Regions from separate parts of the Streptococcus sp. 5905 genome, predicted to be linked through region 1. Evidence: predicted binding sites of a transcription regulator. Region 1 holds the regulator's gene; the other holds the start of a gene.
The links. Region 1 encodes Rex, which represses fermentation and respiration genes when NADH is low (regulators of the CRP and FNR family bind a similar motif). Its sites were predicted from a motif close to TTGTGAANTANTTCACAA; they were not measured.

Region 1 (4,430 bases):
AAGGAATAAGGTGATTCTTTGATTTATTTAGACAATGCTGCTACTACTCCAATGTCAACAGTAGCTCTCGCAGAAATGACCAAGGTCATGCAGGAAACCCATGGGAATCCTTCAAGTATTCACGGTCATGGTCGCCATGCTGGCAAACTGCTCCGTGAAGCCCGTCAGGAGTTAGCTCACTTACTAGGAACCAAGCCCCAACATATCTTTTTCACATCTGGAGGGACAGAAAGTAACAATACAGCTATTATCGGCTATTGTCTCCGCCATCAAGAAAGAGGAAAACATATCATCACGACAGCTATTGAGCACCATTCTGTCCTTGAAACTATCGATTATCTTGTTCAACATTTTGGCTTTGAAGCTACCATCATCCAACCAGTAAATCAAGAGATTACAGCGGGGCAGATTCAAGAAGCTTTACGTGACGATACCATTCTCGTTTCAACTATGTATGCTAATAATGAGACGGGTGGTCTCTTACCTATCGCTGAGATTGGACAGGTTTTAAAAGACCATCCTACTGCTTATCATGTTGATGCTGTTCAAGCTATCGGAAAAATCCCTATCCATCCAGAAGAATTAGGAATTGATTTCCTCAGTGCTTCTGCTCACAAGTTCCATGGACCAAAAGGAATCGGCTTTCTTTATGCATCTTCCGCGGACTTTGATTCCTACCTTCACGGTGGAGACCAAGAACAAAAGAAACGGGCTGGAACAGAAAATCTCGCTGCCATTGTAGGCATGGTTGCTGCTCTCAAAGAAGACTTGGATCATCAAGCCGAGCATTACCAAAAACTAGAGGGATTAAAAACTGCTTTTCTAGAAGAGATTGAAGATTTGGACTATTATCTTAATGAAGGTCAAGAACAACTGCCTTATGTTTTCAATATCGGTTTCCCTGGTCAAAAAAATGATTTGCTCTTGCTCCGATTAGACCTTGAAGGAATTTCAATTTCAACTGGTTCAGCCTGTACTGCTGGTATTGTGCAGACCAGTCATGTACTCGAAGCTTTCTATGGGCCCGATTCCCATCGTTTAAAAGAGTCTGTCCGTATCAGTCTTTCTCCTCTTAATACCGAGAAAGAACTGAAACAACTGGCACAAACCTTAAAAAATATTATTGGAGATTAACCTAATGGCATTCGAAAAAACCATTAAACTACAAAACTGCCGCTACGACTATACACTTAGTCCATCTGTCAAAAAGTTTACACTAAAAGACAATACTTTCTTTGAAACAAAAGTAGGAAACTACGAACTGACTCGTTTACTTGAAAAAGTTCCTAACAGTGGTGAAGGTTTCCAACTGAAAATTATCATCAATAAAGAGCTTACAGGTGTTAAAATTAATATCACTGACAAATCAGGTCTTCGTTTGGTGAATATCTTTAAATCTGAAGAACACCATATCCACCAAGAGAAGTTCTACTTCCTCATGGACAGTCTTGTAGAACGCGGAATCTTCACAAAAGAAGAAAGATAATTTGCTATGTATCATCTCACATATAAAGATAGCTATCAAGTAGAACGCACACTTGAATTTGCCGATTACGAAGAGCTTATGCTAGCCCTATCAGGATGCGTGACCATACCTGATACATTTTTGGTAACCTCACTAACCCTCAATGATAAAGCAATCTACCGAGGATTAGTCGGAAATCTCTATCGTTTTCTATCACAAACTAACTTTTCAGACAAAAACTAAGAATTTTCTTAGTTTTTGTTGATTTTTTCACAATGTTTCTATAAAATAGAAGAATAGAAAGGTTGTGATTTTGTGAAAATTAAACAGTCTGCTATTCCAACAGCAACAGCAAAAAGACTCTCTCTCTACTATCGAATCTTCAAGAGATTTCATGCAGAAAAAATTGAACGTGCCAACTCCAAGCAAATTGCAGAGGCCATTGGTATTGATTCTGCGACTGTCCGCCGTGATTTTTCCTACTTTGGTGAACTTGGACGTCGTGGATTTGGCTATGATGTCAAAAAACTGATGACATTTTTTGCTGACCTCCTTAATGATAACTCTATCACCAATGTTATGTTGGTTGGGATTGGTAATATGGGGCATGCCCTTCTCCACTACCGTTTCCATGAGCGCAACAAGATGAAGATTATCATGGCCTTTGACCTGGATGACCATCCTGAAGTCGGTACTCAGACTGCTGACGGGATTCCCATCTATGGTATATCTCAAATCAAGGAAAAGATCAAGGACGCAGATGTTAAAACTGCTATCCTAACTGTTCCAAGTGTTAAATCACAAGAAGTTGCCAATCTTTTGGTCGATGCAGGTATAAAAGGCATTCTCAGCTTTTCCCCTGTTCACCTTCACCTCCCAAAAGATGTGGTCGTTCAGTATGTCGATTTGACAAGTGAACTCCAAACCCTCCTCTATTTTATGCGGAAAGAGGATTAGAAAGCGAAAGCATTTATGAATAAACCAGTTATTGGGATTACAGGAAATGAAAAAGCTCATCCAGATGATGACATCATGATGAGCTATGCAGCAAAAAGCTTTGTTGAAGGGGTCAAGAACGCTGGTGGAATTCCAATCATCCTACCGATTGGTGATCAAGAAATGGCAAGCCATTACATCACGATGATTGATAAACTCATCCTAACAGGTGGGCAAAACGTCGATCCAAAATTCTATGGTGAACCCAAAACAATTGACAGCGATGACTACCACCTTCAAAGAGACCAGTTTGAATTAGCTCTTATCAAGGAAGCCATTAAGCAGAAAAAGCCAGTCTTCTCTGTTTGTCGAGGTACCCAGCTTTTCAATGTCGCCATGGGAGGCACACTTCATCAAGATATCGAAGACCACTGGCAGGACTGTTCAGCCGAATACACAACACAACGCCTTGCTACCGAACCAGATACCGTTCTCAGAGAAATCTACGGAGAAATCTCTCATATCAACTCCTTCCACCATCAGAGCATTAAGGATTTGGCCCCAAATTTAAAGGTTGTGGCCTTTGATCCCAAGGATGAGATAATCGAGGCTGTTACAACTACAGATGGCTTCCCTTATCTTGGTGTTCAATGGCATCCAGAATTTCTATTTGAAAATCGCCCCAAGGATAAAACATTGTTTGACTATGTCGTAAACGAACTTTAAATCAGATCCGTCTTTTCACGGTAACTAAAGTAATCGGAATGCGAGACAATCAGATGATCCAGAAATACCAGTCCCATCAGTTCACAGGCTTCCTTTACTAACTTGGTTACATGATCATCATTTTGGCTAGGTGATACAGCGCCTGATGGATGATTATGAACGAGAATCACAGAAGTGGCCATATGCTTGATGGCATAGTGAAGGATTTCCCGTGGTTCAGCAATGCTTCGTGTCGCAGTTCCAATAAAAATGGTCTGTTGATGAATGATTTGATTTTGAGTATTAAGATAGAGCGCCACTAGGTGCTCTTGTTTTTTATCACCAAGTTCCTGTTGCATTTTTTTAGCTAGCTTTTGACTACTGAGAATACTTTCCATCTCAAGGGTTTCATGCTTGTGAATGCGATGCCCCAGTTCAATCACTGCTTGTAGTTCAATGGCTTTAATGCGTCCAATACCAGACAGACTCTGCAATTCCTGCAGGGTCATTTTTTTCAAATCAGTTAGACTTGTGAGACTGTTCAAGACTTTCTGGGAAATTTCAAAAACATTTGCCTGACGCGTTCCCGTTCTGAGTAGTATAGCTAACAATTCTTGATTGCTCAGAGATTCTACTCCTTCTCTAACCAATCTTTCTCTCGGCAAAAGTGAATCTTCTTGGAATGAAATACTGTACATAAAAATCCTCCTCACTTTATTATTCGTGAGAAGGATGGATAATTAGATTTTTTTCTCAATTGGAGCTACACTAGCAAGCAGCTTTTTCAACCCCACTTCTGGGAAATTGATTTTTAGTTCCTGCGTAGCACCGCTACCTGACACTTCCAGAACAGTGCCTTCTCCCCATTTCTTGTGAAGGGCAATATCACCAATGGACCAATTTGTCTCGCTAGACGCTGATTTTGCGCCTGCTGCAAATTGACCAAATGGGAGACCACTTGACTGGATAGAGCTTGGTGCAGCCTTGCGTTTACGGTCTTGAAGCGCCTGAGCCAAACTCATTCCTTGACCGAAGGCAATTCCACCACTACTATAAGATGCCTTGAAGCTAGTATTAGCTGGACGAGCCAAGCCTTGATATTCAAGCAAGTCAGAGCTAATTTCATTGATGAAACGTGTTGGACGATTATAGCTAGTACGACCGAAAAGCAAGCGAGAGTTGGCATTGGTCAGATAGAGGATCTTTTCAGCGCGCGTGATACCTACATAGGCCAAACGACGTTCTTCTTCCAGCTCATCAGGATCCTCAGCTGCTCGACTAAGAGGAAAGACATTTTCCTCCATCCCGATGATAAAGACAACCG
Region 2 (4,430 bases), on a different contig from region 1:
TTGAACCAAGTCACGGAAGTCGATTTCTGGTTGTTCGTAGAAGAGCCACATTACTTTGGCTGCGTCCATTGGAGAACCACCACCAAGAGCGATGATTGTATCTGGTTCAAATGCTTTCATCACTTCAGCACCACGTTCTACAGTTGTGATGTCTGGATCTGGTTCAACATCTGAGAATACTTGGATAGTTACACGGTTGCTACGTGCGTTCAATTGATCGATAACACGTTGAACAAAGCCAAGTTTTTCGATAGATTTGTCTGTAACAATCATAACGCGTTCAATATCTTCACATGTTTGAAGGTATTGGATAGAGTTGCGCTCGAAGTAAATTTTTGAAGGAACTTTAAACCATTGCATATTATTTCTACGTTTCCCTACTTTCTTGATGTTTAGAAGGTTAATAGCGCTCACGTTATCACCGACTGAATTGTGTCCATATGAACCACATCCAAGTGTCAATGATGGGATGAAGGCATTGTAAACGTCACCGATACCACCGAAAGTAGATGGAGAGTTCCAGATAATACGCATGGCTTTGATTTCTGTACCAAAGCGTTTAGCAAGAGCTTCGTCTTTTGTATGGATAGCTGCTGAGTGACCAAGTCCGTTAAACTCAACCATTTGACGTGCTTTTGTAAGGCCGTCTTCTGTGTCCTCAGCTTTCAATACAGCGATTACTGGTGACAATTTTTCACGAGTCAATGGTTCTTTTGGTCCTACTTCCGTACATTCTGCAGCCAAGATGTTTGTTCCTTCTGGAACGCTGAATCCTGCTTGTTCTGCAATCCATGCAGCTGGTTTACCAACGATGTTTGCATTTAGTTTAGCACCTGCACAGTTCTTGCTGTTGGCTTTCACGCCAAAACAGAATTCTTCAAGAAGTGCTTTTTCTTTTTTGTTTACAAAGTAAGTGTGGTATGATTTGAATTCTTCTACAAATTCGTCATAGACTTCTTTATCAATGATAACCGCTTGCTCTGATGCACAGACCATACCATTGTCAAATGATTTAGACATGACGATATCATGAGCAGCTTGACGGAGGTCGGCAGATTTTTCTACATAAGCAGGAACGTTTCCGGCACCTACCCCAAGAGCTGGTTTCCCACATGAGTAAGCCGCCTTAACCATGGCATTACCACCAGTTGCAAGAATAGTTGCAACACCTTCGTGGTTCATAAGCGCTCCAGTTGCTTCCATAGATGGTTCTGTAATCCATTGAACACAGTTTTCAGGTGCTCCAGCTGCGATAGCTGCATCACGAACGATTTGTGCTGCGTGAGCAGAAGATTCTTGAGCTGATGGGTGGAAAGCAAACACGATTGGATTACGTGTTTTCAAAGCAATCAATGATTTGAAAATAGCTGTTGATGTTGGGTTCGTTGTTGGAGTGACACCACACACTACACCGACAGGTTCTGCAATTTTAGTCAAGCCTGTAACTGGATCATCTTCGATAACTCCAACAGTTTTAACACCACGCATATTATTCACAACGTGCTCACAGGCAAAAAGGTTTTTTGTAGCCTTGTCTTCAAATACACCACGACCAGTTTCTTCAACTGCATGTTGAGCAAGAATTCCGTGCGCATCAAGAGCAGCAACAGAAGCTTTCGCTACGATATAGTCAACTTGTTCTTGGTTCAACTTGCGCATTTCATCAAGCGCAACCAAGGCTTTTTTTACTAACCCGTCGACATGCTTTTCAGCAGCGAGTTGTTTTTCCTCAGGTGTTAACGTTTTTTTATCAGCCATATTGTCCTCCATAGCCTTCAAGGATTTAATCCTTTGTTAATTTTTTCACAATTTTATTATAACTCTTTTTCAAGACTTTGTAAACCGTTTCATAAGCATTTCACAAAGAAACTTTATGAGATTGTGAACTTTTTCTCAATACACCTGCGCAATAGAGTTTTGTATGGATGATTGTGAAATTATGAAAAATATTTTTTTATTTCACAAAGTTTTTTCTCGTTGATAATCAGACATCGACTTCACTTCTAGAAAACGCTTTCTTTTTGGCTTTTGAGAATAGTCCCCTAATCTGGAGACTATTGTTTCTGTTGAAAGACGCCTTGTTTAAAGCTGCCTTCATAGACAACTTCTTGCTCGGTAGTCAATTTTCCTTGTCCTTCGGCCTGGCCATTTACAAAATCACCTTCATATTTCCAGCCATCTTTTGATTGGAAAGTCCCTTTTCCATTAAAGGCTCCATTATTGAAATCACCTGTATATTGGTCTCCATTTTCAAAGGTCAGGGTTCCTTGACCATTCATTTTCCCTCGTACCAAAGTACCATCATAAACAAGCGCACCACCATCAAGTGTCAGGACACCCTTTTTTGGTGTGTTTAGTAGAAAAACTGAGACGGCACAGATAACGATTAGAAGGACAGTTGCAATCTCTATACGTGGGCGAGTTAGATAAACTTGACATTTTTCGAAGATTTCTTTAAGCTTTTCCATTGTCACTCTCATTTTCTAAACGATCTAGCCAGCTTTGGCATCCACTTGTGATGCGAGCATAGGTTTCCTCAAAATCTCCTGTGTACCATGGATCTGGAACGCTTTCAGATGCAAAAGAGTAGATTTTGTGCTGTAGTTCCTGAGGACACATTTGACGCAGATCTGAAACGTTTGAAGCATCCATGCCGATAATGTAATCAAACGACTCAAAGTCTCCTCTACCAATCTGAAGCGATGTTTTGTCTTTGTCATAAGGGATCTGATACTGCTGGAAAATCCCTTGCGTTCCCCTATGAATCGGATTGCCATGTTCCCACGATGATGTTGCCCGACTCTCAATCTGGTAATCACTCGTCATGGACTTCATCACAAATTCTGCCATAGGGCTACGACAGATATTTCCTAAGCAAACAAATACTATTTTTTTCATCCCTTTTCCTCTCACTTCATAGAAAAACGGGAGTGACAGGTCCCGTTTTATTCTTCGATTGCTCCGCTTTCGTCGATAACTGCTCCTTCTGGTGTCACAGCTTCTTTGAGTGGCAACACTGTCTTGATTGCAGTCAATTCGAAAGTCAAATAAACGCCATCTACATCCAGTACGATTGTTTTCTTCTCAGTATCTACTTCATCAACTGTTCCATAAAGGCCACCGATTGTAATCACTTCATAGCCTTTTTGAAGCTTGTTCAAGCTTTCCATACGCTTTTGGGCTTGTTTCTTTTGAGAACGTTGCATAAAGAACATCAAGGCCATCATCCCTACAAGCATGATTAAGAAAGTAATATTTGGATTCATTGTTTTCTCCTTTGTATTTTACATAGGACTACTATATCAAATTTCAGCTACTTTTACAAGGTTGTGCCTTGTTTTTATGCTGATAAAAAAATCAGAGCTTTCACTCTGATTTCTGCGATTATTTCAAGTTTTGAACGACTTTGACTAGATTTTCAACTGTAAATCCATACTCTGCCAATACTTTTGGTGCTGGAGCAGATGCTCCAAAGCTATCAATACCGAGAACTGCACCATCAAGACCAACATATTTGTACCAGTTTTGGGTTGCTCCCATTTCGACTGCAACACGGCTACGAACTGCATTTGGAAGGATTTCTTCCTTGTAAGCTGCATCTTGTGCGTCAAAGACATCTGTTGATGGCATGCTGACTACACGGACTTTTGCACCTTGGCTAGCCAATTCTTTGGCAGCTGCGACAGCTAAATTCACCTCTGAACCTGTTGCAATCAAGATCGTATCAAAGTCTGCTGCATTTTCATAGACAACATAGGCACCTTTCGCAACTTTGTCAAAGTCTGTTCCCTCTTCGACAGTCAAGTTTTGACGTGTCAAGACAAGGGCAGTTGGTGTTTTTTCGCTTGTCACGGCAAGGTACCAAGCTGCTTGAGTTTCACGAGCATCTGCTGGGCGGAAAACATTCAGATTTGGCATAGCACGGAGACCTGCTAAGTGTTCAACTGGTTCGTGAGTTGGACCATCTTCACCAACTGCGATTGAATCGTGGGTAAAGACATAAGTCACAGGAAGTCCTTGCAAGGCTGACAACCGGACAGCTGCTTTCACATAGTCAGAGAAGACGAAGAAAGTACCACCATAAACACGAAGTCCACCGTGAAGGGCCATCCCGTTCAAGATCGTTCCCATTGCAAATTCACGAACACCAAACTGAATGTTGCGGTTCAAGCGATTAGCATCGTCTTGAAGTCCATCAGTCTTGATATAAGTCATGTTTGAGTGAGCAAGGTCAGCTGAACCACCTAAGAAAGTTGGCAACTTGGCAGCGACAACGTTCAAAGCATCTTGACTTGAATTACGAGTTGCTTGAGAGAAACCATTTTCTAAGGCTGGGAAGTCTGCTGGAGTCACTTCAACTGGATCACGGCCGTCGATGATTGCTTCTACTTCTGCAGCAAGCTCTGGATGCGCTTCTTTATAATCAGCGA

Region 2: a site for Rex is predicted at 1,792-1,809, ahead of adhE (bifunctional acetaldehyde-CoA/alcohol dehydrogenase). Genes of this name have one in related genera too.

Annotation. Positions count from the first base shown of each region.
Region 1 covers NZ_VMLC01000001.1:675,806-680,235, reverse strand. Annotated here, with positions in the region: gene HT680_RS03360 (ribose-phosphate diphosphokinase) at 1-9, shown strand, start outside; gene HT680_RS03355 (cysteine desulfurase family protein) at 19-1,134, shown strand; gene HT680_RS03350 (DUF1831 domain-containing protein) at 1,139-1,486, shown strand; gene HT680_RS03345 (DUF4649 family protein) at 1,493-1,708, shown strand; gene HT680_RS03340 (redox-sensing transcriptional repressor Rex) at 1,781-2,422, shown strand; gene HT680_RS03335 (gamma-glutamyl-gamma-aminobutyrate hydrolase family protein) at 2,438-3,127, shown strand; gene radC (DNA repair protein RadC) at 3,124-3,804, opposite strand; gene pcrA (DNA helicase PcrA) at 3,847-4,430, opposite strand, start outside.
Region 2 covers NZ_VMLC01000006.1:15,678-20,107, reverse strand. Annotated here, with positions in the region: gene adhE (bifunctional acetaldehyde-CoA/alcohol dehydrogenase) at 1-1,758, opposite strand, end outside; gene HT680_RS08465 (MORN repeat-containing protein) at 2,055-2,468, opposite strand; gene HT680_RS08460 (low molecular weight protein-tyrosine-phosphatase) at 2,455-2,898, opposite strand; gene yajC (preprotein translocase subunit YajC) at 2,946-3,266, opposite strand; gene tkt (transketolase) at 3,385-4,430, opposite strand, start outside.